DNA from 2 places in the Yersinia sp. KBS0713 genome. Region 2 is predicted to be linked to the other one. Evidence: riboswitches for the same ligand, from Rfam matches in the RefSeq annotation. Region 2 holds a riboswitch; the other holds the start of a gene.

Region 1 (15,211 bases), 1.5 Mb from region 2:
GGTGGCGGGTGTCGCGGTCATCGCCTCCTCGGCGCTGGCAATTTCCGCCGATTCGCTCGCTTTTTCAGCTTTAGCGGGCACTTCGGCGGAGGTTTCAGCGGCGGGTGCCTGCCAATAGGCCATCAGGCTATCTGCCGGACGAGCCAGTACTGCACGAGAAACCAAACCCTGATGCTGTTCGGCAAAGGCGGCACCGGTACTGATTGCCGCCTGAACTGAGGCCACATCACCGGTCAGGCGGATTAACATCCAGCCGGAGCCGTTGGTTTTTTCTATGCCGATCAGCTTAACGGAGGCGGCTTTCGCCATGGCATCCGCCGCGCCGATAGCCAGCGCTAGACCGCTAACTTCAAGTAAACCCAGTGACGTTTTCACGCTGTGCTCCTCGTCTTACCCTTAGGCAGAGGTCGGTAAAATGGCTTCTACATCACTGTGCGGGCGCGGGATCACGTGGCAGGAGGTCAATTCACCTACCGCGCTGGCCGCCGCAGAGCCAGCATCGACTGCCGCTTTAACTGCGCCGACATCACCGCGCACCATCACAGTGACCAGGCCGGAGCCGATTTTTTCGTAGCCCACCAGTTGGACGTTGGCAGATTTGACCATGGCGTCAGCTGCTTCGATGGCGGCGACCAGACCTTTGGTTTCGATGAGTCCAAGTGCATTATTCATAAATTTGATTTCCTTGTTATAAAGTAAGGGCTATCTTGTTTGCCATTTTGAACTCGGGCCGTGCTCGCCATCCTCACGTACTGCGTGTACGCTCCGGTGGCTGTGCGGCTTGCCGAGTCCAAACTGCCTGCACCGATAACGCCCTTCGATTTGGGATCACTTAAACGGTAAACCTTTCACTAACCGGGCGGCGTTGTTGCCGAGCCGCCGTAATTGCTCTGCGTCTTGCTCCCGCGCCTGCCGAAATAGCGGGCTGGCGGGGGGTAAATTACGGAAATGCACCAGCACTTCGTCGGCAGAACAGGCCAGCCCCACCAATAACGGGGAGCGGGTGGCGGCTTGCCAGGCGCGTTGTGTTGCATCGCCGTCGTCGTCTTGTTGCCACTGCCAGGGAATACCCTCCTCCTCAATACCCAGCAACACTTGATGCCAGACGGCCTCGGGGGTTGGCGTGGTGAGGCTAATCACGATGGCGGGGGCGTCATAGGTGAAATTCATCAGTGACTCTCCCGCTGATAAGCCAGAATCAAGCCGGTTGCCACGGCATTACGTGGGCCTTCACTGGCGCGGATGTTGCCGCGACCCGCTACCAATTTGTAGTGGGAGAGGGCGTCGGTGACCAATTGCGGGATCTCGAAGTCCAGCGACGAGCCGCCGACCAGCACCACGAAGGGGATGTCGCGGATATTGCCGGTTGGGCTGACCTGGCGCAGGGCGCGCAGCGCATTGGTGACAAACACCCGCTGTTTGGCGGAGCGGCGAATATTGCGGACTTTTTCCAGTGCGTAATCACCCGGCAGTGGCACCAAACCTTCCGGTTTGACCACCACCAGTCGGGCAAAAACTTCTGGCGCCAGCGGTTGTGGGAAGAACTGAACACTGCCGTCTTCGTGGCGCAGATGGAACAGACTTTCCACTTTGGCGAGCGGATACTTTTTGATCTCCTCGGCCAGATAGCGGTCTTGCAGATCCAGTTCCGAGGCGATGATCATCGTCACCATGTCGCCCGCCCCTGCCAGATGAGTGGCGACGATTTGCCCTTGGGCATTGATGATGGAGGCATCGGTAGAACCTGCCCCCAAGTCGAGGATGGCGAGTGGCCGCCGTGTCCCTGGTGTGGTCAGCGCGCCGAGTATCGCCGCTTCGGCCTCCGCCCCCCCAATCTGTACATCAATGCCCAAGGTTTTTTCGATCTCACTGGCGATATGCGCCATTTGCAGGCGGTCAGATTTCACCATTGAGGCGATACCGACCGCTTGCTCAAGGGAGAACTCGCCCGCCAGACCACCAATGACATTGACAGGCACCGCCGTGTCGACGGCCAGCAAATCTTGAATGAAGATCTCACTGGTCGGTTTGTTGGTCAGTTCCGCCATGGTCTGGCGCACGTGTTCGAGCATGCCGCCGATATTGGTGCCCGCTTCACCGCTGACATTGTCCAGATGGCGCAAGCTGTTAACCGCCGACATAATGGCTTCGCTGCCGGTAGCGACATCTACCCGCACTGTGCGGCCCTCGGCGAATAGCTCCAGATGACCCGCCGGTATCGAGCGCGCTTTAACGTCCCCCTCCGGCGTCTTCACCACCACCGCTGAACGTGTGCCAATCAAGGCGCGCGCCACCGGAACAATGTTTTTGGTCTCTTCGGCGCTGAGTTCAAATACCGTGGCAATGCCATAAGGGTTAGAGAGGGTTTCAATCACCTGACCCGGCATGGCAACTTCCACCGCCGCCAACATGCCCATCGGGATACGGTCGATATGCAGCACCTCATCGACGATCGGCAGTGGGTGGCTGAGGCGATTACTGACCAAGACCCCATCGTCTCGTTGCAAGATAATCGCCGTGATGCGGTATCCGGCCCCGTTGGCGGCATTGACGACCGCCGCAACATCAGCAAAATCGACCGTCGATGGCACTACCAGAATGTAGGGTTGGGCAGGATCACGGGTGATCAGCTCATCAAGGGTGATGGTCAGCCCGACCCCTAACCCCAGTCCACCGGGGGTTTTCGGGTTGTGGCCGATCATGGTGGATTCAGTGATGATGGTTTCAGTGATGGTTTCCATCGCCACATCACCAATCACTGGCGTTGCCTCGTTGATGCGGATCAGACTGATATCGCCCAGCGCAATACCGGCCTTTTCCACCAACATTGTCAGCGCTTTGTTGATGCCGAAAATGTTACGTTGCGTCCCCTTGATACCGGTCGTTTCGGTCAAGGCGCTGGTGACAAATTGCAACTGACCGTCAGCCGCGCATTGTGCCAGTGCCACTTCCGTTGATGAGTTGCCGATATCCACACCGACGATGTAATCCATATTCAATCCCCTTCATCTTTCAATTTGCAGCGGTGTTGGCTGCGTTCACTCACCCCAGTCACTGAGTTGAGTCAGCTCCCGGGGCTTCTTTCTCTTGCCGCCTACCTGCAACTTGAAATCTATTGGGTATAACAATTAATTGATGAATTAATCGTCGCCTTTCAGTTTTTTACGCTGAACATACAAAACGGCAGCTTCGCGCACGAAGGCGGCGCAGATAGTCGCTTGGTAAGTTTTTTCCAGATCATCGGCAATGGCGTTCAGCTCCTCTTTGCTCGAGCGGAAAGGGCGCAGGGCGTTGTAGATATCCAGCACCTTGTCATCCGGTACTGCGGTCAACTCAGCGGCACGCTCGAAGTTCATTGCTAGCAGCGGGCGGCCCGCGTCTTTGGCAATGGAGGCTTGAATGCGCAGGATTTCCGGGGTAATGCGCAAATCCTGTGAGGTGACACTGCCGTTCAACACGTTAGCCAGCGTCAGATCATCCAGCGTTTTATTGGTGGCGGTTTTCACCCAATCAGGGTGTTTGTTTGCCAGTGGATAATCTGAGACTTTGGCATCACTGCGCGAACTGGCCGCCGGTGCTGGACAAGCTGCTGGCGCTTGGCCTTGCAGGCTGTTCATCTTGTTCAGCACATCGCGAACCATGGATTCAATAGCTTCGGAATTCATTGTGTTTTCCTTTGTTAAAGCGCCACCCGGAGTTCCTGAGGATTCTTGCCGGTCACCACATATTTGGTTTCTTTAATGTGCAGAATCGCTGATTTGGCCTGATATTTTGGCCGAGCCATCTGGTCGTTCAGGGTCGGCACCGGTTGTGGTGACTCCCGTTTGGCGTAGCGCGCTGCGTTTTTACCAATTAGGCGGTAGGTTTCCAGCGTCAGCAGTGGTGCTTGCGGGAACAACTCCAGATTAGAGAGTGGCGGCAGACCCTGCTGATGAATGACCGTCGTGCCTTTGGATTGAATGCCGATAGAGATACCGGAACCGCTCAGGCGGTTGCCCTCTACCGCGACAAAGGCCACATCGGAGGATTTAAAGCAGCGGATCACCCGCGCTTTGATGCCCTCCTCTTCGATACCGGCAATTAGCTCGCGCAGAATGTTTTTGTGCGGGATGCCGACGATGTTGGCGGTTTGCGACAGACCAAATGCCGGGCCGACCGCAATGATCACCTCATCCTGATTGCTGCCAGGGCGGGCTTCCCCCACTTCGGTGAGGAAATCCCCGGATGCCACGGCCGTTGCAGGCTGAGACTCTTGCTTAAAGGAGACGCTGTTTTTCTCTCCCTGCATTTCCTGCAGTACGCCTTCGATAATTTGGCGTAACAGTTTTTCGTTAATATCGACCATCTCGTGAACCCCTTAGCCAAGCTCATTCGGATCAAGCGCGTTTGGAATGTTTTTGATCTCTTCCCAACGTGCACCTTCCAGCCGATAACCGGTAGCTGGGCCCGCGTAGTCATTGACGTCATTCACCGCTGACAGCACTTGGTTGTCACCTTTGATGATCGCCGAGGTGTGCAGGTAGTCACCGGCAATTTTGGCTTTCTGGATGTTGAGCATGTCTTGCGCCACATCCTCAAAACCGCCTTGTGCCAATGCTTTAACTACCTCCAGACCGGTGCGGTTTTTGCTGATGATCTCCTGAGCGAACTTGATGTCTTCGACAATGTTACGTTCCGGCATATCTTTCGAGCCGTGGGCATAAGTGGCAGCAATCACTTCTTCGTCAGTAATTGGCGGCAGACCCATACCGGCGAACACCGCTTGCAGGGCGCGTGCGGCTTTATTACGAATCGCCACCACGTCAGCTTCCAGCACCGGGCGCAGACCACCATCCACTTTTAGATCGCGCTGCAACACGTTGTAGTCATCAAAGTCTTCGGCGTCTTCGTTGGAGCCTGCGAACATGTTGTCGTAGTTCGGCACCGCAGAATAACCAGAGGAGATAAAGTCAGTCCCCGGCAGGAACTGCATCAGCAGGCGTGCGGTACGACGCATATCGGAGTGGGTAAAGGTCTGGTCGTTACTGGAGGCGCACTCCAAATCCAGCGCCGAACAGATCAGGTTTTCTGCCAAAATGGCACGGATACCTGATGGCACCGCAGATGGCACACCGACACAACTAACGGAGCCGTTTTGCAGCCCTTGCACCCCAGCCGCTTTGGTGATGTAGATACAGCGGGCTTCCAGATAGAGCATGGATTTACCCTCGGCGTAGCCCATTTGGACTTCGGAACCGGAGCCAGAGGTAAAGCGCATTTTCAAACCGCGTGATGCATAGGAGGAGGCGAGGAAGCCTTTCGACCATGGGGTGTCATCGCCGTCGGTAAATACCGGTTCAGTCCCGTAGACCGAAATGGTTTCGGCATAACAGGTATGGCCCAACATCCCCAGCTTCAGCTCGGTCGCCTCTTCCAGCGAACATTGGGTCAGTACACCGGGGCGGCCCACTTGCGATCCGACCAGCAGCGCGATGGCGTTAAAGGGGGCGTAACGGGCGACGGCGACGGTGGTTTCCTGCTCGTCGAAGCCACGGAATGCCCCTTCGGCAGCATCAGCGGCAATCTGCACCGGGTTATCTTTCACGTTGGTAACGTGAGCTTGTTGTGATGGGGTACGACGTGCGCGCATTTTCTGCATCGACATCATCATTTCCACCACATTCATATGGGAAACCACCTCGACGATTTTGGCCGGCGTCATGGCGGTGGTCAGTGGCACAATGGTGCGGCGCGACACATTTGGGTCACACAACATGTTGGCCAGCTTGATGGAATCCATCTTCATCACTTCTTCCGCGTGGTCCAGATTGATACCGTAGCGGGCGATAAAGTGATCGATCAGGTCGAAACTGCTCTGTGGTTTGCCATCTAGCTCGGTGACCACACCGTTGACTATCTTGATGGAGGGTTTAGGATCATTCGGGCTTTCCATGGCAATAAAGCCTTCCTCGATCCACTCTTTGACAAAACCGTCCTGATTAACCGGGCGTTTCGCCAATGCTTCAAATCTTTTCGATTTCATGAAACAGCCTCGCTGTGGCGTCAGATATAAGAAGGGCGGTCGTTTTTCGGTTCAGAACCTAAGGTTCCTAATACCGTTTTGCCGATCTCACGGGCAGAAATCACTGCCTGACGGACTGCGCCAGAATCACCGGAGATAACCAGAATCACTTCGTTACTGAAGCTGGTGCCTTGTGCCGGCGAGCTGTACGCCACCACGTCAACATTGGCGGATTTCACGGCGGTATCGGCCATCAGCACCCCAATCGAAGCTGGCGCACCGACTATCACGCCACAAGAGCGGCCCAGTGGTGCGCCGAAGGCTTTTTCTAATGCATGACTGGCGCGGGCGCTGTATTGCAGCTCAATGTGGCCCGCTTCATTGGCGTAAACGTCGCCGAATGTCCGATCCAGCTCTTTCAGTGCCACTTCCACGGCGCGTTTGACGTCAGAAACATCATCACCGCCGAAGATAATCAGCGAGCCATGACCGGCGCCGCCTTTGGTATCGCGGGGTAACTCAATACTGACCACTTCGGTATTGGTGGCTTTTACCGCTTCATCGGCCGCCATAATGTGTGGGCCGGCACCAGTACGCGCGCCCAGAATGCCGATGGAGCGATAGCGTTTTTCCAGCTTCATTGCGTCTAGCAGGGCGCTATCGACGTTGGCTATCACCAGTCCGACCGTGTCACCGATCGCGGTTCCAACAAATTCCGTTAAACTGCAAGTTTTCTCAGCCATAGCCGTATCTCGTTGTTTATGAGAGGGTTGCGTAGAAGACGCCGGAGCGTGCTCACTGACTTTCGCTATCACCTGCGCCATGATTTGGTCGACCAGGTCATTGCTTTTCATTCGTTATTTCCCTTTGATAAGCTGCCCTTTGGTAACCGGCCCTTGGGTAAAAAAGCCTCGACATCGGTATGCGGGCGCGGAATAACGTGGGTTGATCTCACTTCGCCCACTTTTGCGGCCGCGCTGGCACCGGCATCGGTGGCCGCTTTAACCGCCCCGACATCACCGCGGACGATGACGGTCACCAGACCCGAGCCGATCTTTTCGTAGCCCACTAACGTCACATTGGCCGATTTCACCATGGTGTCAGCGGCCTCAATGGCCGCGGTCAACCCTTTGGTTTCCACCATTCCTAGTGCTTCTTGTTGCATAAATACCTCGACGGAATATCAGGAGCCTTGTTCTGGCTTGAAATGTCATGTTGAAATATTGAATTGTCAGGTTCGTGCTGAGAACGAATATACAAACAAGCAATGAAAAAGAATGGCTGTATTGAATTTACTGGCAGGAATGGTTAGCGACTAAATAACAAAATATTGTCATCATAATGGGCTAATGGAGTGTTTTTTATAGGTATTTCACTTCTCTTTCATGGTAATAACTGGTTATTGAATATTCAGAATTACAATTAAGTAGGTGACAGCGCATATTTATTTTGCTAATCACGCGCCTGCCCAGTAAATAAAGTGTCTGGCTGTGCGCATTAAATATCAAGCGATGGGGGTGGGGATGTTAGCGGCAAAAGTGCGAGCCTGATAACAATAATAGAAAGAATAAACAGCAAGAAAGTCATATTGGTGAATAAAGCATAAAAGTCTCTATTTACACGGGGTTGATCCTGATTTTATCGCCAGTAATGACAATAATTTGTTATTGAGAGCTTAGTTTTTATTTAATGAATCACCAATCACGACAACACTTTCATTTTGCGCCTCTTTATAGTGGCTGAGTCAAGGGCCGTGCATTACTTCATCTACTGTTAGGTAGATTGATCATAATAATCACAAGCAGGGTAACTCTATGAACGATTCACTCAAGGCTCAGTGTATTGCAGAATTTCTCGGTACTGGGCTGTTTTTATTTTTTGGTATTAGTTGTCTGGCGGCACTGAAAGTGGCGGGGGCCAGTTTTGGTTTATGGGAAATATGTATTGTGTGGGGGCTGGGGATTTCACTGGCAGTCTACCTAACCGCCGGTATTTCCGGCGCTCATCTCAACCCAGCCATTACCATTGCTTTGTGGCTGTTTGCTTGCTTCCCAGGCCATAAAGTCATTCCTTACTCTATTGCACAAATCGCGGGTGCTTTTGGCGGCGCGGCACTCTCCTATATGCTATATCACAACTTATTTACTGATTTTGAAACCGCACATCAAATGGTGCGCGGCAGCATGGAAAGTCTGCAATTAGCCAGTATTTTCAGTACCTTCCCATCACCGGCTATTAGCGTATGGCAGGCCGCATTTGTTGAAATCATCATCACCTCAATACTGATGGGGCTAATTATGGCCCTGACCGATGATGGTAATGGTGTGCCACGTGGAGCATTAGGGCCATTGTTGATTGGTATTCTGGTGGCGGTGATCGGGGCGTCTACCGGCCCATTAACTGGTTTTGCCATGAATCCGGCGCGTGATTTCGGCCCTAAATTATTTACCTTCTTTGCTGGTTGGGGGAAAATCTCCATGACCGGTGGCCGCGATATTCCCTATTTCATCATCCCTATTGTGGCCCCTATTATTGGTGCTTGCCTGGGTGCAGCGGTCTATCGTTTCTTTATTGGCAAAAATCTGGCATGTAACAGCTGTAAATTAGAGGATGAAGAAGCCACTCATTAGTTGTATATCAGTTAACGCGGTCTCCTCATCTTACGACTGTCACTCTATCGTTAGATGAGGAAATTTCGTGATCCATTTACCTTAATGGATCATTTATTATCCCCTGTAGATTATGACTCTGGTAAGGTGAACTGTTATTTGTCTTCATTTCACAGGAGAGTCAGTCTTCACAGGGAAATAGGTTTTTTCTCCTAACTAACGGGAATGAAATATAACAATGCGTTAACACATTAAACATCACAGGGATGAGTTATAGCAGTAAACAAAAATTCAATAACAATAAATTAAAATTAACTGAGAGGTTTTATCATGATTTCTGCCAGTTCTCTAAACTCAGAGCTCATAAATAAAATCGCGCAGGATTTTGCTCAGGCAACCGGGTTGGCCGTAGTCGTGGTCAATATTCACGGTGAAGAGATTTCCGATTTATTTAATTTCACCCCGTTTTGTCAATTGATGCGCCAGGACCCGGTTAACCACCTTCGTTGTCGAATGAGTGATCGCTGCGGTGGCCTTGAGGCCTCAAAATCCAATGAGCCATGTATTTACCGCTGTCATGCCGGGTTGACGGATTTTTCTATCCCCCTGGTGATTGCCGGCCATTTAGTTGGTTTTGTTCTATGTGGTCAGGTGCGGCTGCACTCTGATGTTTATCTAATTGATATTTTGAATGTTGATAACCACTGGCAGCAGGATCCAGCACTGATGGATGAGTTTCATAATGTGCCGATAATGGATTTCTCGCGGGTGATCGCCTCGGCGGATTTACTTAAGCTGATTGTCGAAAATTGCCTGAAAAAGCACCTCAATTTTGTGGTAATTAATGACAATATGGGCAGCAAAGAGGCGGGCAAGATACGGCCTGTTCATCCACATGACAGCAAAATGAAGAAAGTATTACGCTATATTGATACCCATCTGTCGGAGGAGCTGCGGCTAGAAGATGTGGCGAGCAAGGTCTATCTCAGCCCCTATTACTTCAGCAAATTATTTAAAAAATATCAGGGTATCGGATTTAATGCCTGGGTGAACCAGCAAAGGATGGCTAATGCCAGAGAGATGCTGCAACACAGCGATTGGAGCATTGCCAGCATCGCCAAAAATCTGGGGTTTTCGCAAACCAGCTATTTCTGTAAGGTGTTCCGTCAGACCTATAATGTAACACCGCAGGTATTTCGTTCACTTTCATCTGATCGCAGCGAAATGGAATAACTGCCATTGAGCTAATATTATTCAATCTTGCCACGCGTTTTGATTTTCTATTTTAAAAAACAAACTAAAAATTAACTATTTAAAATGATTAATGACAATATTTTGTTATCCTTTAAAAGGAGTTAAGTGTCATAACTTACTGTTTTTAAATCTTATTTTAGAGTATTATGACAATATTTTGTTGTGCGGGTGCAAGAAAATCATCAGCAAAAAAGGAAATTCACCATTTTTTCTGAACAGAAAGGCGTATATTAATTTTATGGCACGCTAATAAGATACCAATTAATAAACACACTGTTATAACAGTGTAAATAAAGAGATAAATTAGATAACTAAATAAGAAATTAAATAACAGAAACAGATAAAGCTGATAGGTGGGGAAATGTACCGCATGGGTCGTAAACGGCGTGAGCCGTCGGAGTGCCCAGCGGTACAGTCGCCCCGCCAGACGCCGAGCGATAAATTGATTTGTTACTAATTTCAGAGCAATTTTTTATATATCGAAATGGTCATGTTATGCGCAAAAGCATAACTGGGAAGGGGGTGACAATCCCCCGCAGCCCCCGCTGCTGTGATGCTGACGAACCCGCTGTTACCACTGATCCATCGGATTGGGAAGGTTGCGGGTGAGAGTGACGCTAAGCCAGAAGACCAGCCAGATCGGTAAAAGATATTCAACTCCTTCGGTGGGAAGCGGGTTGTCATCAGATGCGCGCAGCGGTGACGTTGCGTAGGCGCACCTTTTTGACACTGCATATCCCGCTTGAAATGGCGGGATTTTTTATGCAACGGTCAGGCAAACACGCTTTTATTATCGCGGGCACCGGCAGCGGATGTGGCAAAACCACCATGACGCTGGGTATCCTGCGCGCCTTGATTAATCGCGGATTAGCGGTGCAGCCGTTCAAGGTGGGGCCAGACTACCTCGATACGGGCTGGCATACCGCCGTCAGTGGTGTGACGTCACGCAATCTTGATGCCTTTATGTTGCCCACCGCCACCCTGAATGGGCTGTATAAGCAGCATATGCGCCATGCCGATGTGGCGGTCATTGAGGGCGTCATGGGGTTATATGATGGTTACGGCACTGACCCCGACTATTGCAGCAGTGCCGCAATGGCCAAGCAGCTGGGCTGTCCGGTGATCTTACTGGTGGATGGCAGGGCGGTATCGACCTCAATTGCCGCCACCGTGATGGGCTTCAATCAGTTTGACCCCAATGTGGTGATTGCCGGGGTGATAGTGAACCGCGTCAATTCTGACCATCACTATCAGCTGCTGCGCCACGCCATCGAACACTATTGCGGTATTCCGGTATTGGGGCGTCTGCCGGTGATGGAAGATGTGGCGCTGCCATCGCGCCATCTAGGACTGATCCCGGCGCAACCGTGCGGCGAGGCGATGCGGGGTAAAAATCGGCCGCCCGATAGCGACCCTCGCTGGCAGCGCCTGGCACAGCAGATTGAGGCAACCCTTGATCTCGACCAGCTATTGGCGCTGACCCACTGCTCAGCACTGCCCGCAGGCACCCCACCTGAATTACCGCCCCAGAGACTGGCTGAGGGCCTGACCCTGGCCCTCGCCGAGGATGAAGCATTCAATTTCTACTATCCCGATAATCTGGATCTGCTTGAGCAGGCTGGGGTGCGCATCCAACGTTTTAGCCCGCTGCATGACCACCAGTTGCCCGCGTGCCAAATGATCTATCTAGGCGGCGGTTATCCAGAGATCCACGCCGCCAAATTGGCTGCCAACACGGCGATGCGCGGGGCGTTACAGCAGGCTCACCGCCAACAGATCCCACTGTACGGCGAGTGTGGCGGCTTGATGTATCTCGCCGATGGCTTAACCGACCAACAGGGGCAGCGCCATCCGATGGTGGGAATTTTGGCCGGCGAGAGCCGGATGGGAGAACGGCTGGCCCGCTTTGGTTACTGTCAGGCCGAGGCGCGCAGCGACACTTTATTGGCGGCGCAAGGCGAGATCCTGCGCGGCCATGAATTCCACTATTCCGATTTTACCAGCGCACTGACGCCGGTATTTGATAGCAGCAAGTGGCGCGATGGGATGGAAATCCAGCGCTGGCAAAGCGGCTATCAGGTGCAGCGCACCCAAGCCAGTTACCTGCATATCCATTTCGCCCAACGCCCCGGTTTACTGAATGGCTGGCTAAGTGCCGCCCGGAGCCTGCTATGACCCTCGCCGCCTGGTTTGTTGCTTTCTTGCTCGATAACTGGCTCGGCGATCCGCCGCACTGGCCGCATCCGGTGCGCTGGATTGGTAATCTGATCACCTTGCTGCAACGGGCGATCCGTGCTGTTTGCCGTAGCGAACTGGCGCTGAAGTGGGGCGGTGCGGTGCTGTGGCTGCTGGTGGTGGGGGTGACCTGGCTGGTGAGCTGGGGCTTTTTATCGCTGATAACGCACATTCACCCCTGGCTCGGCTGGCTGGCGCAGGTGTGGATGATTTACACCCTGCTGGCGGGGCGCTGTCTGAGTGACGCGGCACTGCGGGTATTTGATGCGCTACAACATGGCTCGCTGGCGCAGAGCCGCGAAAAGCTGTCATGGATTGTCGGGCGCGACACCTCGCAACTGGAGAGAGCGCAGATCACCCGTGCGGTGGTGGAGACGGTGGCTGAAAACAGTGTCGACGGTGTGATTGCGCCGCTGTTTTTCCTGATGTTAGGCGGCCCGCCACTGGCGATGGCCTACAAAGCGGTCAATACCCTTGATTCGATGGTCGGCTACAAAACCCCGAAATACCGGGCGATCGGTTATGTGTCGGCACGGATGGATGATCTGGCCAACTGGCTGCCGGCGCGTCTGAGCTGGTTATTGCTCAGTGCGGCGGCGTGGTTGATTCAGGCCGACTATCGGCAGGCGCTGCGCATTGGTTGGCGCGATCGCTATCAACATGCCAGCCCAAACTGCGCGTGGTCAGAAGCCACGGTGGCCGGTGCACTGGGGCTGCGCCTCGGCGGCCCGAATGATTACTTTGGCGAGCGGGTAGAGAAACTCTGGATTGGTGATGAGCGGCGTGAGGTGGCACTTAATGATATTCCGCGCAGCATCCATCTGATGCTAATGGCATCACTGCTAGCTCTTTTACTGTTTGCTCTGATCCACCTGCTGCTGGTCGGCATTTAATAAGGATAACCTGATGAATTATATAAAAAACCCGCAACAGATCGAGCAAAACAGTTTTGTGATTATCGGCGATATCATTGCTGAGCAGCGGCCTGATTATCACTTTGCCAGTGAGATGCACGAAGCGGTGATCAAACGGGTTATCCATACCACGGCCGATTTTGACTGGCTGGATATTCTGCACTTTTCGCCACAGGTGCTGACCCAGATTACAGCGGGAATCCAACGGGGTTGCACTCTCTACACCGACACCACCATGGCGATGTCCGGCATCAATAAGACGCTACTTAAGCAGATGGGCTGTGAATGCCGCTGCTATATCAGTGATCCTCGGGTGGTGGAGAGCGCGCCGCAACAGGGCATCACCCGCTCGATGGCGGCGGTGGATGTGGCGCTGGCAGAAGTGGGCGAAAAACTGTTTGTGTTCGGCAATGCGCCCACGGCGCTGTTCCGCCTGCTGGAGCGGCAAGCGGCTCCGGTGGCGGTGATTGGCGTACCGGTCGGTTTTGTCGGCGCGGCGGAATCCAAAGATGCCTTGGCGGCAAGTGACCTGCCCTGCATCGCGGCACTGGGGCGCAAGGGCGGCAGTAATGTGGCAGCCGCCATCATCAATGCCATCCTCTACCAGTTGCGGGGGGCGCTATGAGTGATATTGCCCTGAGTGATAATCAAGAGCGGCAAAATCAGCCACTGGATAGCATTTGGCATAACGGCAAGGCGTATCGCAAAGGTTACACCACCGGCTCTTGTGCCACTGCGGCGGCGAAAGTGGCGGCGCTAATGGTGTTGCGCCAGCAAGTGATTGATCAGATTTCCATTGTCACCCCATCCGGCATCACCTTGAGTCTGAATGTCGAACAGCCGCTGATTGAGGGCCAGCAAGCCACGGCGGCGATCCGCAAAGATGGCGGTGATGATGTCGATGCCACCCACGGTATGCTGATTTTCGCCCGCGTGACCCTCACCGAACAGAGTGAAATCACCCTGCGTGGCGGCGAAGGGGTGGGCACAGTCACGCGCAAAGGCATTGGCCTGCCGGTGGGTAGCTGCGCCATTAATCGCACCCCACGCCAGACGATTGAGGCGGTGGTGCGCGAGGTTATCGGCCCATTACGCGGCGCGACAGTTGAAATTTTTGCGCCGGAGGGGGAGGCGCGGGCGAAAAAAACCTACAACGGGCGGCTGGGGATCCTCGGCGGCATCTCCATTATCGGCACCACCGGCATTGTGACGCCGATGTCAGAGGAGAGCTGGAAACGCTCACTGGCGCTGGAGCTGGAGATGAAGCGGGCGGCGGGGGAGGAGCGGGTGATTCTGGTGCCGGGTAACCACGGCGAGCGCTTTGTCCGCGAGCATCTGGGGTTGGATAGCCAGCGGGTGGTCACCATGAGCAACTTTGTCGGCTACATGTTGCAAGAGTGTGTGCGGCTGGGTTTTCGCCGCGTGCTGTTAGTGGGGCACCCCGGAAAATTGGTTAAAGTTGCCGCCGGTATCTTCCACACCCATAGCCATATTGCCGATGGACGCATGGAAACACTGGTGGCCAATCTGGCGCTGATGGGCGCGCCCCATCGGCTGTTAGTGGAGGTTAATCAGTGTGATACCACCGAGGCCGCCATGGAGCTGATTGCAGCGCAGGGCTGGCAGGGGGTCTACAGCCGCATTGCTGAACGCATTTGTGAAAGAATCGCCGAGATGATGCGTTTTTCGGTAAATCCACCACAGTGCGACGCCATTTTATTCTCTTTCGATAATCAGGTGCTGGGTAGCAGCCGACCACTGGATGAGATCCTGGAGGCGCTACGATGATTACCGTGGTGGGCATTGGCCCTGGTGATACCAAACATTTAACTCCCAGTGCGCGGCAGGCCATCGATCAGGCCGAGGTGCTGGTGGGCGGCAGACGCCATCTGGCGACCTTCAGCGGTGATGGCCGCGAAACCCGGGTGCTGGATGCTGATCTGCTGGGCCTGCTGGAGTGGCTGGACAGCAATAAGCAGCGCGCCATTGTGGTGCTGGCCTCCGGTGATCCGCTGCTGTTCGGCATCGGCAAATTGCTGGCGGCGAACTTCAGCGCCGACCAGTTGCATATCGTCCCTGGCATTAGCGCCATCCAATATCTGTGCGCCAGCGTGGCGCTGGATATGAATGACCTGTTCCTCACTAGCAGCCATGGGCGGGAGCCAGATTTTGACTGGATATTCCAGCACGACAAAGTG
Region 2 (15,211 bases):
CTTCTTGGCTAGCGAACATCGGTAACTCCTTAATTGGAAAATAAAAGATTTGAATTTTTCTAGCTCTTTTTTCGTTGGAACACATTATTCATTTTATCACTTGATAGTTCTAATCACTGATTGCTATCTTATCTATCGTCAATGACTATCATAAAGCGGAGCATCGATGAATATTCGAGATCTAGAATACCTGGTGGCGCTGGCTGAATTCAGGCATTTTCGGCGTGCTGCCGACTCTTGTCATGTCAGCCAACCCACGTTAAGCGGTCAAATCCGTAAACTGGAAGATGAGCTGGGCGTTATGCTGTTAGAGCGCACTAGTCGTAAAGTCCTGTTTACGCAGGCTGGATTGTTGCTGGTGGAGCAGGCCAGAACGGTGCTACGGGAAGTTAAAGTACTGAAAGAGATGGCTAGTTTGCAGGGTGAGAGTATGTCTGGCCCGCTGCATATTGGGCTGATCCCTACGGTCGGGCCTTATCTGCTGCCGCAAATCATTCCTACGCTGCATCAAACATTCCCAAAACTGGAAATGTATCTGCATGAAGCGCAGACCCAAAACCTGCTAGCTCAGTTGGACAGTGGCAAGCTCGATTGTGCCATTTTGGCACTGGTTAAAGAGAGCGAAGCGTTTATTGAAGTCCCGCTGTTTGACGAACCGATGCAACTGGCGATTTACGCCGATCATCCGTGGGCAGGCCGTGATCGAGTGCAGATGCATGAACTGGCTGGCGAGAAGTTGCTGATGCTGGAAGATGGTCACTGTTTACGTGATCAGGCGATGGGTTTTTGCTTCCAGGCCGGCGCTGAAGAGGATACACATTTCCGTGCTACCAGTTTAGAAACCTTGCGCAATATGGTCGCCGCAGGCAGCGGCATCACGCTATTGCCTTCACTGGCGGTGCCGAATGAAAGAGAGCGTGACGGCGTATGCTATCTGGAGTGCTACAAGCCGATACCCAAGCGCACCATTGCCTTGGTCTACCGCCCCGGCTCCCCATTGCGTGGCCGCTATGAGCAACTTGCCGAGGCGATACGTGAGCACATGCAACCGCGCATGAGCCAGGACGTGATAAGCGAAAAGTTAGAACAGGCGGTTTAACCCATTGAGGGCAGCCACACGATAAGCTTCGGCCATCGTTGGGTAGTTGAAGGTAGTATTAACGAAGTATTCGAGGGTATTACCTTCGCCTTTTTGCTCCATGATAGCCTGCCCGATGTGGATAATTTCAGCCGCGCGTTCACCAAAGCAATGAATGCCGAGGATCTGCTTGGTTTCCCGATGGAACAGGATTTTCAAGCTGCCGGTATTCATCCCGACAATCTGTGCGCGCGCCAGGTGCTTAAACTGCGCCCGACCGACCTCGTAAGGCACTTTCATCGCGGTCAACTCTTGCTCGGTTTTACCCACAGAGCTGATCTCTGGAATGGTGTAAATGCCGGTTGGGATATCTTCGATCAAGTGAACATTGGCTTCACCTTTGATCATCGCTTGTGCCGCAATCCGCCCTTGATCATAAGCTGCGGAGGCCAAACTCGGATAACCAATGACATCACCGACGGCGTACACATGGGATAGTGCGGTCTGATACATGCTGTTGACCTTCAGCAGGCCACGGCTGTCGGCTTCCAAACCAATCTTTTCCAGCCCTAACCCACTGGTATTCCCGGTGCGGCCATTGGCGTACAACAAGCAGTCCGCCTTCACTTTTTTGCCTGATTTCAAATGAACGATAACCCCATCAACCGTCCCCTCAATCTGCTCAAACTCTTCGTTGTGGCGGATAACCACGCCGTTATTCCAGAAGTGGTACGAGAGGGCATCTGACATCTCCTGATCGAGGAAAGCCAGCAGGCGGTCGCGGGTATTAATCAAATCCACTTTGACACTCAAACCACGGAAGATCGATGCATATTCGCAGCCAATCACCCCCGCACCATAGATAATGACGTGTTGTGGCTCATGGCTGAGCTGCAAAATGGTATCACTGTCGTAAATGCGTTCGTGGGTAAAATCAACGTTTGCTGGGCGATAAGGGCGTGAACCCGTGGCAATGACGATGTTATCGGCGCGCAGTGTATCGCTGGTGCCGTCGGCATAACGCACATTGATAGTATTGGCATCAATGAAGCTGGCATCGCCGGAGAACATCTGGCAGTGGTTGCGATCGTAAAAGCCTTGGCGCATGCGGGTTTGCTGATTAATTACGCGATCCGCATGGTTTAAAATATCAGCGAAAGAGGAGCTGATGGTTCGGGCATTGTCGCTGTAGAGTGGGTTTTGGTTGAATTCTATAATACGGCTAACGGCGTGGCGTAAAGCTTTGGATGGGATAGTGCCCCAATGGGTACATCCACCACCCACATTATTGTACCGTTCAATCACGGCAACGCGGGCGCCTTGCTTGACCAACCCCATAGCGGCACCTTCACCGCCAGGACCCGAGCCAATAACAATGGCATCAAAATGGAAGTGCTGTTGCATGTAGGAGAGACCTATTATTATACAAAATTACAACGATATATTAACATCATCCCAAGCATAACCCAATCAACAATGGGTAAATCACCGTGATGGTTGCTGTAAAGCGGTAATTCCGTATTGGGATGATACGTTTGTATAACGGTTGTTACTATAAAGTTTGGTATATTGCTGACTATATGTCTTAGATTGAGAATTTGGATATCCCTTGGGCACGATTATGGGCGTCAGAGCACAACAAAAAGAGCGGACTCGTCGTTCCCTTATCGAAGCGGCGTTCAGCCAACTGAGTGCTGAGCGGAGTTTTGCTAGCTTGAGTTTGCGGGAAGTCTCTCGCGAAGCGGGCATCGCGCCGACTTCTTTTTATCGGCATTTTCGTGATGTCGACGAGCTTGGTCTGACAATGGTCGATGAAAGCGGCCTGATGTTACGCCAACTGATGCGTCAGGCACGTCAGCGGATTGCCAAGGGCGGCAGTGTTATCCGTACGTCAGTTTCTACATTTATGGAATTTATCGGCAATAATCCCAATGCCTTCCGCTTATTGCTGCGGGAGCGCTCGGGCACCTCAGCAGCCTTCCGGGCCGCTGTTGCGCGTGAAATTCAGCATTTTATTGCCGAGTTGGCCGATTATCTCGAACTGGAAAATCACATGCCGCGCAGCTTCACCGAAGCTCAAGCTGAGGCCATGGTCACAATTGTCTTCAGTGCGGGTGCAGAAGCGCTGGACGTGGACAGTGAACAGCGGCGACAGTTAGAAGAACGCTTGGTGCTACAACTGCGGATGATCTCCAAAGGCGCTTATTATTGGTATCGTCGCGAGCAGGAGAAGCTCGCTGTATCCCGCACTTAATAAGGAAAGGAAAATGATGGAACAATCTACCCCAAAAAAACAATCTTACCTTGAAAAGCAATCTCACCCGGAGAAACAGCCTCGCCGTGAAACGGGCACTCTGCTGTTGGCATTGATCACGGGTTTGGCCATCAATGGTTCATTCAGCACACTATTTAGCGCATTTGTCCCTTTTTCAATCTTCCCGCTGCTGACGTTAATATTGGCGGTGTATTGCTTGCATCAGCGCTACCTCAATTTTGCCATGCCGCAGGGGTTGCCAGTGCTGGCTGCGGCCTGTTTCTTGCTGGGTATTTTAGTGTACAGCGCCATTGTGCGGGTCGAGCATCCGGCGATTGGCTCCAACTTCGTGCCCTCTATTCTCAGTGTGGCGCTGGTGTTCTGGATCTTGTTTAAGCTAAAGGCGCGTAAATCGGCGCAGGCGAACACGGAATTTGAGTCAGAGAATAGCGATAACCAGCAGCCGCAGTAATTTTCGGGCGGCGTCTTTACGATCTGCCTGTTCTCTCCGCCGCTGGCACTCTGCCAATAACTTCAGGGCAACATAGCGTTGCCCTTTTGTTTATCTAGGATTCAGTTATTCGTTAGTCCCGCTTCTCCAACAAGACCCCGCACTCCATATGATGGGTATAAGGGAACTGATCGAAGAGCGCTAAGCGGCTGATTTTATGGGTGTGCTGCAACTGTTCCAAATTGGCGCACAGCGTCTCTGGGTTACAGGAGATATAGAGGATACGCGGATAAGCCTGCACCAATTTGACGGTTTCATCATCCAGCCCGCTACGCGGTGGATCGACAAAAATTGTCTCACAGTTATAGCTTTTCAAATCAATGCCTTTCAGGCGAGTAAACTCACGGACACCTTGCATGGCCTGAGTGAACTCTTCCGCTGACATACGAATAATTTGCACGTTATCGATATTATTCGCTGCAATATTGTATTGCGCCGCTGCCACTGAGGGTTTGGCTATCTCAGTTGCCAGCACCCGATCAAAATTACGTGCTAGTGCCAACGAGAAGTTGCCATTACCGCAGTACAGCTCCAGCAGATCCCCACTTGCATGTTGAGTGACATCGATCGCCCACTCCAACATATGAATGTTCACCGCAGCATTCGGCTGGGTGAAGCTATTCTCAACCTGACGATAAATCATCTCACGGCCCGCAACTGGCAACACTTCATCGATATAGTCATGATCCAACATGATTTTGGTTTTCGCAGCCCGCCCAATCAGTTGCAGATCAAAACCCTGCTCGCGCAGTTGATCTCGCAACTCCAGCGCTTTTTGCTGCCACTCTTCATCTAATTGGCGGTGATACAGTAAAGAGGCGATCAGCTTACCGCTCAGAGTCGATAAGTAATCAATCTGAAATAGCTTACGGCGCAAGATCGGCTCAGCCCGGATGGCGGTCATCAGGGCGCTCATCAGACGATTGATTAACAGACTGGCGACCGGGAACTGCTCGACCCGAATACGCTGCTTGGTCTGTTGGTCAAACATGATGTGGTAGAGGTCGTCATCATCGTGCCAAACGCGGAACTCCGCCCGCATACGGTAATGCTCGGCAGGAGAACGGAATATTTCCGGGGCGGGGGCCTGAAACGGCAACATCATTGCCTGAAGACGGGCAGATTTTTCCGCCAATTGGTGATCATAGCCGTCAGTCGGCAGGATGTTGGGAGTCATGTTTCTTCTCGTTTGGACATAAAAAGAGGGTTATTCCTGCGGATTGTAGGGAAAGTGGCCCTGATGTCCAGTTTTGTTATGCTTATTCTTCGTTCCAAGAATGGAAGTCTAGACATCCATTTTACTTAATCGTAACATTGCGGTCCGGCCTCATGCGGTACTTATACACCTACGAGTTAAAAGGGAATCCGGTGTAAATCCGGAGCTGACGCGCAGCGGTAAGGGGAAGTCACGGCGAAAGGTTGCAACAGACACTGTCCACCAGGATGGGAAGTCATCGCCAGCTCTGTTCTCAGAGATCCCAAGCCCGAAGACCTGCCGGTATTACGTCGCAATATTCGTGGTCGTCGCGTACTACCGGCCATGGCACTGCGGCATCCACCAATTGAGTTTGGATGCTTTATGACAATTAAAAAATATACGCTGCTCACAGCGCTCTCTGTGACGGCATTTTCTGGCTGGGCGCAGGGTAACAACACCACCGGTAACAATGACGAAATGGTGGTGACTGCCAGCCGTTTTAAACAGCCAGTCTCCACTGTATTGGCCCCCACGGATGTCGTGACGCGGGATGATATCGATCGCTGGCAGGCCAAAAGCCTCAATGAAGTGATGCGCCGGTTACCGGGTGTGGATATCGCGCAATTTGGTGGTTTAGGGCAAGGCTCTTCTATGTATATCCGCGGCACCGAAGCCCGGCATGTACTGGTACTGGTTGATGGTATTCCTCTGGCGCGTACCGGTATCATCAACAGTGTCGACTTCAATCAAATACCGATCTCTTTAGTGCAGCGAGTTGAATACATCCGTGGGCCGCGCTCGGCGGTCTATGGCTCAGGTGCGATTGGTGGTGTGATTAACGTGATTACGCAATCAGATAAAGAAGGCGCACAGATTAATGCTGGCGTCGGTTCTAAAGGCTACCAGCAATATGATGGCAGTGTCCGTCAGCGCTTTGGCGATACATTGGCGACGGTAGCGGGGGGGTATCAAACCACTAACGGCTTCAACATCAAACCGGGTTCAGATTACTCGGTAGACAGTGATCGAGACGGCTTCCGTAATAAAAACTTCTGGGCAGGGCTGGATCATCAGTTCAACCAAGCGTTCTCTGGTTTTGTCCGAGGTTATGGCTATACCAATAGCACGGATTACGATGTCGGGAGCACACCTTACCTCCCTGAATACAGTGGCGATAAAGAGCGGTTATATAACCACACTTATGATACCGGTCTGCGTTATGCAGCGGGCGCTTACTCTGCTCAATTAATTGCCAGCTACCAGAAATATAAAGATTACAACTACAGCAGCCAATATGGCCGCTATGGGGTGGCGACCACGCTGGATGATATGGAACAGCGAAATCTACAATGGGGCAACACTTATAGCTTCGAAAGTGCGACCCTAAGCGCAGGGCTTGACTGGCAGCAGCAGCGTTTGACCTCATCCAACACCACGATTTCTGACAGTTATAAGCGGGATAACACCGGCTTATACCTCAGCGGGCAGCAAAAATTTGACAGCGTGACGCTAGAAGCCTCGGGCCGTGCCGATAAAGATGAACAATTTGGCTGGCATGAGACATGGCAAACTGCGGCGGGCTGGGAATTCGTTCCTGATTACCGCGTGACCTTATCTTACGGAACGGGCTTCCTGGCGCCGTCGTTGGGCCAACAGTACGGCGCACAGCGCTTTAGCCCTCGGATTGAGCCAAACAGCAACCTTAAGCCGGAAGAGTCCCGCCAATGGGAAGCTGGGTTAGAAGGGGTGACCGGGCCGCTTGACTGGCGTTTGTCAGCTTATCACAACAAAATTGAAAACCTGATCGACTACGACTCAGATCCAGTGACCTATATTGGACAATATTACAATGTTAACTCCGCGACGATAAAAGGCGTGGAGTGGAGCGGAAACTTCGATACAGGCATCTTCACCCACCAGGTCACATTGCAATATATTGACCCGCGTAATGATCTCAATAACGAAGTCCTAGCCCGCCGCTCTAAACATCAGGCCAAGTATCAACTGGATTGGGCAATGTTCAATTTTGATATGGATGTGTCATACCAGTATTACGGCAAGCGCTACGACAATAACACCTCTCTTTATAGTGCGACTCAGCGTGAATTACCAAGTTACAGCACAGTAGACGCTTCGATTGCTTATCCCGTTACTTCTCATCTAACAGTTCGTGGTAGAATTGCTAACCTGTTTGATAAAGATTACGAAACGGCTTATGGCTATAAAACCGCTGGACGAGAGTATTACCTCACCGGAAGCTATAACTTCTAAGGTCAATACTGCTCCTCGCCCGACAGCGCTGATTTTTGACTCAGGTGTTGGCGGGCTATCTGTCTATCAAGAGATTCGGCAGTTGCTGCCGGATCTCCACTATATATATGCATTCGACAATGTTGCCTTCCCTTATGGGGAGAAGTCCGGTGAATTTATTGTTGAACGCGTCTTGGAAATTGTCACCGCGGTACAGCAGCGCCACCCACTGGCGATTGTGGTTATTGCATGTAACACCGCCAGCACCGTCTCCCTCCCTGCTCTACGCGAGCGCTTCGCATTCCCCGTGGTTGGTGTAGTACCCGCTATCAAACCTGCGGTGCGGCTCACCCGCAATGGTGTTGTTGGCTTATTGGCGACCCGCGGCACCGTTCATGCCTCTTATACACTGGATCTCATTGCGCGCTTTGCCACTGATTGCAAAATTGAGCTATTGGGTTCATCTGAGCTGGTGGAACTGGCAGAAAGCAAACTGCATGGCGGCGTCGTTTCTGTCGAAGCATTAAAGAAAATCCTTCATCCATGGCTGGCAATGCGTGAACCACCAGACACCATCGTCTTAGGTTGCACGCATTTCCCTCTATTAGCAGAAGAGTTAGCACAAGTATTGCCGGAAGGTACACGTATGGTCGATTCCGGTGCTGCCATTGCTCGCCGAACCGCCTGGCTGATCTCTTCTCAGGAAAATGTGGTCTCTTCTCAAGATGAGAACATGGCGTATTGCATGGCACTGAACACGGACACTGACGCTTTATTGCCCGTTCTGCAGGGTTATGGCTTCCAAACGCTGCAAAAACTACCAATTTAACGGCGTTTTGACCAAAGAAACAGCGGTTGAAAAGTTTTTTCAAATTAGGGGTTGCAGCCTGTCAGGAACTCCCTATAATGCGCCTCCACTGACCGGGAACAACGAAACAAACTTCGCCGGGTCAGGAAGAGAAAAGAACGCGTTTGAGTTCGAAAGAAATCAAATAACACCTTGACTCTTCAGCGGGAAAGCGTATTATCTGCCTCCCGCGTTACCGTAAGATTCGCTGAAAGGCCAACGGGTAACGAACGCTCTTTAACAATTTATCAGACAATCTGTGTGGGCACTCGCAAGACGATATCGAAGCCTGTTTCGGCAGGCAGAAGCAATATCAAAGTCTTGAAGAGTGACCAAAGCAGTACACATTTGAACTTCGGTTCGAATGCATATTTGCAGAAAGTAATCTTTGAGCATCGCTACTTCGGTAGCAAATCAAACAAATCTTAAATTGAAGAGTTTGATCATGGCTCAGATTGAACGCTGGCGGCAGGCCTAACACATGCAAGTCGAGCGGCAGCGGGAAGTAGTTTACTACTTCGCCGGCGAGCGGCGGACGGGTGAGTAATGTCTGGGGATCTGCCTGATGGAGGGGGATAACTACTGGAAACGGTAGCTAATACCGCATGACCTCGTAAGAGCAAAGTGGGGGACCTTCGGGCCTCACGCCATCGGATGAACCCAGATGGGATTAGCTAGTAGGTGGGGTAATGGCTCACCTAGGCGACGATCCCTAGCTGGTCTGAGAGGATGACCAGCCACACTGGAACTGAGACACGGTCCAGACTCCTACGGGAGGCAGCAGTGGGGAATATTGCACAATGGGCGCAAGCCTGATGCAGCCATGCCGCGTGTGTGAAGAAGGCCTTCGGGTTGTAAAGCACTTTCAGCGAGGAGGAAGGCAGTCGTGTTAATAGCACGATTGATTGACGTTACTCGCAGAAGAAGCACCGGCTAACTCCGTGCCAGCAGCCGCGGTAATACGGAGGGTGCAAGCGTTAATCGGAATTACTGGGCGTAAAGCGCACGCAGGCGGTTTGTTAAGTCAGATGTGAAATCCCCGCGCTTAACGTGGGAACTGCATTTGAAACTGGCAAGCTAGAGTCTTGTAGAGGGGGGTAGAATTCCAGGTGTAGCGGTGAAATGCGTAGAGATCTGGAGGAATACCGGTGGCGAAGGCGGCCCCCTGGACAAAGACTGACGCTCAGGTGCGAAAGCGTGGGGAGCAAACAGGATTAGATACCCTGGTAGTCCACGCTGTAAACGATGTCGACTTGGAGGTTGTGCCCTTGAGGCGTGGCTTCCGGAGCTAACGCGTTAAGTCGACCGCCTGGGGAGTACGGCCGCAAGGTTAAAACTCAAATGAATTGACGGGGGCCCGCACAAGCGGTGGAGCATGTGGTTTAATTCGATGCAACGCGAAGAACCTTACCTACTCTTGACATCCACAGAACTTAGCAGAGATGCTTCGGTGCCTTCGGGAACTGTGAGACAGGTGCTGCATGGCTGTCGTCAGCTCGTGTTGTGAAATGTTGGGTTAAGTCCCGCAACGAGCGCAACCCTTATCCTTTGTTGCCAGCACGTAATGGTGGGAACTCAAGGGAGACTGCCGGTGACAAACCGGAGGAAGGTGGGGATGACGTCAAGTCATCATGGCCCTTACGAGTAGGGCTACACACGTGCTACAATGGCAGATACAAAGTGAAGCGAACTCGCGAGAGCAAGCGGACCACATAAAGTCTGTCGTAGTCCGGATTGGAGTCTGCAACTCGACTCCATGAAGTCGGAATCGCTAGTAATCGTAGATCAGAATGCTACGGTGAATACGTTCCCGGGCCTTGTACACACCGCCCGTCACACCATGGGAGTGGGTTGCAAAAGAAGTAGGTAGCTTAACCTTCGGGAGGGCGCTTACCACTTTGTGATTCATGACTGGGGTGAAGTCGTAACAAGGTAACCGTAGGGGAACCTGCGGTTGGATCACCTCCTTACCTCACGATACGCATTGCGCAGTGTCCACACAGATTGTCTGATGAATGTAATGAGCAAGGTAACCTGCTGTAGATGGGTGAGACGCGCACCGCAAAATCGAGTGTTGACTGCATCAGTCGCTCGGATTTGCAGGCAAATTCTCGCCTCTACACGAAATTCTCGAAGCAGTGCTTCGAGAGTCAAATTTCGTGTCCCCATCGTCTAGAGGCCTAGGACACTGCCCTTTCACGGCTGTAACAGGGGTTCGAATCCCCTTGGGGACGCCAATCCGATAATGTGTGAAAGACATTATCAACCGGTTCTTTATGAACTAAAAAATAACTTAAAGATGACTTTAACGAGTCGTGTTTAAGATATTGCTCTTTAACAATCTGGAACAAGCTGAAAATTGAAACAATACAGCTGAAACTTATCTCTCCGTAGATGTACTGAGATAAGGAGTAGCCTGTATTAGAGTCTCTCAAATAATCGCAACGCAAAGGGTCTGCAAAGACACCTTCGGGTTGTGAGGTTAAGCGACTAAGCGTACACGGTGGATGCCTAGGCAGTCAGAGGCGATGAAGGGCGTGCTAATCTGCGAAAAGCGTCGGTAAGCTGATATGAAGCGTTACAACCGACGATACCCGAATGGGGAAACCCAGTGCAATTCGTTGCACTATTGCATGGTGAATACATAGCCATGCAAGGCGAACCGGGGGAACTGAAACATCTAAGTACCCCGAGGAAAAGAAATCAACCGAGATTCCCCCAGTAGCGGCGAGCGAACGGGGAAGAGCCCAGAGTCTGAATCAGTTTATGTGTTAGTGGAAGCGTCTGGAAAGTCGCACGGTACAGGGTGATAGTCCCGTACACAAAAATGCATATTCTGTGAACTCGATGAGTAGGGCGGGACACGTGACATCCTGTCTGAATATGGGGGGACCATCCTCCAAGGCTAAATACTCCTGACTGACCGATAGTGAACCAGTACCGTGAGGGAAAGGCGAAAAGAACCCCGGCGAGGGGAGTGAAATAGAACCTGAAACCGTGTACGTACAAGCAGTGGGAGCACCTTCGTGGTGTGACTGCGTACCTTTTGTATAATGGGTCAGCGACTTATATTTTGTAGCAAGGTTAACCGAATAGGGGAGCCGTAGGGAAACCGAGTCTTAACTGGGCGTCTAGTTGCAAGGTATAGACCCGAAACCCGGTGATCTAGCCATGGGCAGGTTGAAGGTTGGGTAACACTAACTGGAGGACCGAACCGACTAATGTTGAAAAATTAGCGGATGACTTGTGGCTGGGGGTGAAAGGCCAATCAAACCGGGAGATAGCTGGTTCTCCCCGAAAGCTATTTAGGTAGCGCCTCGTGACTCATCTTCGGGGGTAGAGCACTGTTTCGGCTAGGGGGTCATCCCGACTTACCAAACCGATGCAAACTCCGAATACCGAAGAATGTTATCACGGGAGACACACGGCGGGTGCTAACGTCCGTCGTGAAGAGGGAAACAACCCAGACCGCCAGCTAAGGTCCCAAAGTCATGGTTAAGTGGGAAACGATGTGGGAAGGCACAGACAGCCAGGATGTTGGCTTAGAAGCAGCCATCATTTAAAGAAAGCGTAATAGCTCACTGGTCGAGTCGGCCTGCGCGGAAGATGTAACGGGGCTAAACCATGCACCGAAGCTGCGGCAGCGAACGTATCACCCAAGACAATTTGATGATGTGGATAATGATTGACGGAGCACAGCGACGTCAATGCGTCCAATAAAGTCGAGTTGGCTTAGGGATACGTTCGTTGGGTAGGGGAGCGTTCTGTAAGCCGTTGAAGGTGACCTGTGAGGGTTGCTGGAGGTATCAGAAGTGCGAATGCTGACATAAGTAACGATAATGCGGGTGAAAAACCCGCACGCCGGAAGACCAAGGGTTCCTGTCCAACGTTAATCGGGGCAGGGTGAGTCGACCCCTAAGGCGAGGCTGAAAAGCGTAGTCGATGGGAAACAGGTTAATATTCCTGTACTTGGTGTTACTGCGAAGGGGGGACGGAGAAGGCTAGGCTAGCCGGGCGACGGTTGTCCCGGTTTAAGCATGTAGGCGGAGTGACCAGGTAAATCCGGTTGCTTATCAACGCTGAGGTGTGATGACGAGCCACTACGGTGGTGAAGTAGTTGATGCCAAGCTTCCAGGAAAAGCCTCTAAGCATCAGGTAACATTAAATCGTACCCCAAACCGACACAGGTGGTCAGGTAGAGAATACTCAGGCGCTTGAGAGAACTCGGGTGAAGGAACTAGGCAAAATGGTGCCGTAACTTCGGGAGAAGGCACGCTGGCGCTAGGTGAAGAGACTTGCTCTCGGAGCTGAAGCCAGTCGCAGATACCAGCTGGCTGCAACTGTTTAATAAAAACACAGCACTGTGCAAACACGAAAGTGGACGTATACGGTGTGACGCCTGCCCGGTGCTGGAAGGTTAATTGATGGGGTCAGCCGCAAGGCGAAGCTCTTGATCGAAGCCCCAGTAAACGGCGGCCGTAACTATAACGGTCCTAAGGTAGCGAAATTCCTTGTCGGGTAAGTTCCGACCTGCACGAATGGCGTAATGATGGCCAGGCTGTCTCCACCCGAGACTCAGTGAAATTGAACTCGCTGTGAAGATGCAGTGTACCCGCGGCAAGACGGAAAGACCCCGTGAACCTTTACTATAGCTTGACACTGAACATTGAGCCTTGATGTGTAGGATAGGTGGGAGGCATTGAAGTGTGGACGCCAGTCTGCATGGAGCCAACCTTGAAATACCACCCTTTAATGTTTGATGTTCTAACTCGGCCCCATAATCTGGGGTGAGGACAGTGTCTGGTGGGTAGTTTGACTGGGGCGGTCTCCTCCCAAAGAGTAACGGAGGAGCACGAAGGTTAGCTAATCACGGTCGGACATCGTGAGGTTAGTGCAAAGGCATAAGCTAGCTTGACTGCGAGAGTGACGGCTCGAGCAGGTACGAAAGTAGGTCTTAGTGATCCGGTGGTTCTGAATGGAAGGGCCATCGCTCAACGGATAAAAGGTACTCCGGGGATAACAGGCTGATACCGCCCAAGAGTTCATATCGACGGCGGTGTTTGGCACCTCGATGTCGGCTCATCACATCCTGGGGCTGAAGTAGGTCCCAAGGGTATGGCTGTTCGCCATTTAAAGTGGTACGCGAGCTGGGTTTAGAACGTCGTGAGACAGTTCGGTCCCTATCTGCCGTGGGCGTTGGAAGATTGAGAGGGGCTGCTCCTAGTACGAGAGGACCGGAGTGGACGAATCACTGGTGTTCGGGTTGTCATGCCAATGGCATTGCCCGGTAGCTAAATTCGGAAGAGATAACCGCTGAAAGCATCTAAGCGGGAAACTTGCCTCGAGATGAGTCTTCCCTGGGGCTTTAAGCCCCCTGAAGGAACGTTAAAGACTATGACGTTGATAGGCTGGGTGTGTAAGTGCAGCGATGCATTGAGCTAACCAGTACTAATGATCCGTGAGGCTTAACCTTACAACACCAAAGGTGTTTTGGTGGTTTGAGAGAGAGATTTTCAGCGAAGTTCCGAGATTGGACTGACTGGCTGCACGATATATTATTGTGAAGCGGGTGAGTTAAAACAGAATTTGCCTGGCGGCCATAGCGCGGTGGTCCCACCTGATCCCATGCCGAACTCAGAAGTGAAACGCCGTAGCGCCGATGGTAGTGTGGGGTCTCCCCATGCGAGAGTAGGACACTGCCAGGCATCAAACACGAGTTATCAGAGTGACATCTGGTAACTGACAAAATCGCCAGAAGCGGTTTTGCACAGCGCGGAGCGCTGGCCCTGTAAGGGGTAAGTATCGGGAAGATACACGTAAAAGAATCGGTGGAGCGGTAGTTCAGTTGGTTAGAATACCTGCCTGTCACGCAGGGGGTCGCGGGTTCGAGCCCCGTCCGTTCCGCCACTTATTTAAATTATGCCTGCTTATGTTAGCAGGCATAATGTTAAGCGCAATTTAGGGGCGTAGCTCAGTTGGTAGAGCACCGGTCTCCAAAACCGGGTGTCGCGAGTTCGAGTCTCTCCGCCCCTGCCATATAAATAACCCTTCGCGAAAGCGAGGGGTTTTTTTATGTCAAAAAATCAAAGCCTATGCACGGTATTTGGTCATCGTCATGACTTCATGTTTTACTAGATAGCTGCTGAAGGGTTATTCAGCTCGATTATAAAGCGATTCATCACCTGTCAGCTGCTCCAAATTAGTGAACAGAAACATGAGCCTTCAATTTTTCGTCCATAATCACACCTGTTTCTGATGCTTAATCAAACAGTTGAAATTAGCTAATGACACTAATTTCTGTGTAGGTACTAAAATTGTCGTTTCGGCTGGGAGTCATGACTCCCACACTATTTTTACTCCTTCTTTTCAGCGCTGTAATGGCTGCTACTCTTCTATTTTTGTCTTATATCTCCCAATTGTTTTGGTTAATCCAGCAAATAGCCTCTGTGTGAGCGCTCCACTTATTGATCCTATTTCTTCTTTAGCCACCACAAAACTTAAGAAGGTAACGTTCCCAATGTATACCTATTTGGCTGAATTTATGTACAAAACGATTGTTATTCTGTGGTGTGACGTTGCTCATTATTACTTTTACAAAATGTACTAAAACTAATTAACATTTTAGCTATCGGGAAGCTCACCTTAAAAAATATTATCTGTTTTTCGAACGACATTATCTGCAAATTAGCCGAACTTCAGGGCAGTTAATAACCTGAATGATTATCTGAACTGTTCTGCGGAATGGGAATGAATCAACGGCCCGACGATGGCAAGTGAGGAGAATAAATATGTACAGGCGTTTACTGTTAGCAGCAGCTGTAACAACAGCAATGTGTAGTGCAGTCCAGGCGGCTCCGTTAGTCGTGGGTTTCTCTCAAATAGGTTCAGAATCTGGTTGGCGCTCTGCGGAAACTAAGGTTTCTAAACAAGAAGCGGAAAAACGCGGGATAACATTAAAAATAGCGGATGCTCAACAAAAACAAGAAAACCAAATAAAAGCAGTGAGATCCTTTATCGCTCAGGGTGTTGATGCCATTTTTATTGCGCCAGTGGTTGCAACGGGTTGGACACCA

The links. A riboswitch is a leader RNA that binds a small molecule or an ion and turns the genes downstream of it on or off. The one in region 2 is predicted to bind cobalamin.
Positions count from the first base shown of each region.
Region 1: it holds a riboswitch for cobalamin, as region 2 does, so the genes downstream of both, FFE93_RS13415 (cobyrinate a,c-diamide synthase) here and btuB (TonB-dependent vitamin B12 receptor BtuB) in region 2, are expected to answer to the same signal.

Region 1 is NZ_CP042173.1:2,797,678-2,812,888, reverse strand. It holds gene FFE93_RS13470 (BMC domain-containing protein) at 1-375, opposite strand, end outside; gene pduJ (propanediol utilization microcompartment protein PduJ) at 397-672, opposite strand; gene FFE93_RS13460 (glycerol dehydratase reactivase beta/small subunit family protein) at 829-1,170, opposite strand; gene FFE93_RS13455 (diol dehydratase reactivase subunit alpha) at 1,170-2,993, opposite strand; gene pduE (propanediol dehydratase small subunit PduE) at 3,141-3,665, opposite strand; gene FFE93_RS13445 (propanediol/glycerol family dehydratase medium subunit) at 3,680-4,345, opposite strand; gene pduC (propanediol dehydratase large subunit PduC) at 4,358-6,022, opposite strand; gene pduB (propanediol utilization microcompartment protein PduB) at 6,043-6,855, opposite strand; gene pduA (propanediol utilization microcompartment protein PduA) at 6,852-7,166, opposite strand; gene pduF (propanediol diffusion facilitator PduF) at 7,816-8,631, shown strand; gene pocR (transcriptional regulator PocR) at 8,941-9,843, shown strand; cobalamin riboswitch at 10,333-10,518, shown strand; gene FFE93_RS13415 (cobyrinate a,c-diamide synthase) at 10,627-12,039, shown strand; gene cbiB (adenosylcobinamide-phosphate synthase CbiB) at 12,036-12,992, shown strand; gene FFE93_RS13405 (cobalt-precorrin-8 methylmutase) at 13,006-13,638, shown strand; gene cbiD (cobalt-precorrin-5B (C(1))-methyltransferase CbiD) at 13,635-14,801, shown strand; gene FFE93_RS13395 (cobalt-precorrin-7 (C(5))-methyltransferase) at 14,798-15,211, shown strand, end outside.
Region 2 is NZ_CP042173.1:4,305,625-4,320,835, reverse strand. It holds gene FFE93_RS20475 (glutathione peroxidase) at 1-19, opposite strand, end outside; gene oxyR (DNA-binding transcriptional regulator OxyR) at 167-1,099, shown strand; gene sthA (Si-specific NAD(P)(+) transhydrogenase) at 1,082-2,482, opposite strand; gene fabR (HTH-type transcriptional repressor FabR) at 2,700-3,332, shown strand; gene FFE93_RS20455 (YijD family membrane protein) at 3,349-3,804, shown strand; gene trmA (tRNA (uridine(54)-C5)-methyltransferase TrmA) at 3,917-5,020, opposite strand; cobalamin riboswitch at 5,149-5,358, shown strand; gene btuB (TonB-dependent vitamin B12 receptor BtuB) at 5,423-7,312, shown strand; gene murI (glutamate racemase) at 7,257-8,120, shown strand; rRNA gene FFE93_RS20430 (16S ribosomal RNA) at 8,566-10,108, shown strand; tRNA gene FFE93_RS20425 (tRNA-Glu) at 10,300-10,375, shown strand; rRNA gene FFE93_RS20420 (23S ribosomal RNA) at 10,619-13,611, shown strand; rRNA gene rrf (5S ribosomal RNA) at 13,728-13,843, shown strand; tRNA gene FFE93_RS20410 (tRNA-Asp) at 13,969-14,045, shown strand; tRNA gene FFE93_RS20405 (tRNA-Trp) at 14,099-14,174, shown strand; gene ytfQ (galactofuranose ABC transporter, galactofuranose-binding protein YtfQ) at 14,927-15,211, shown strand, end outside.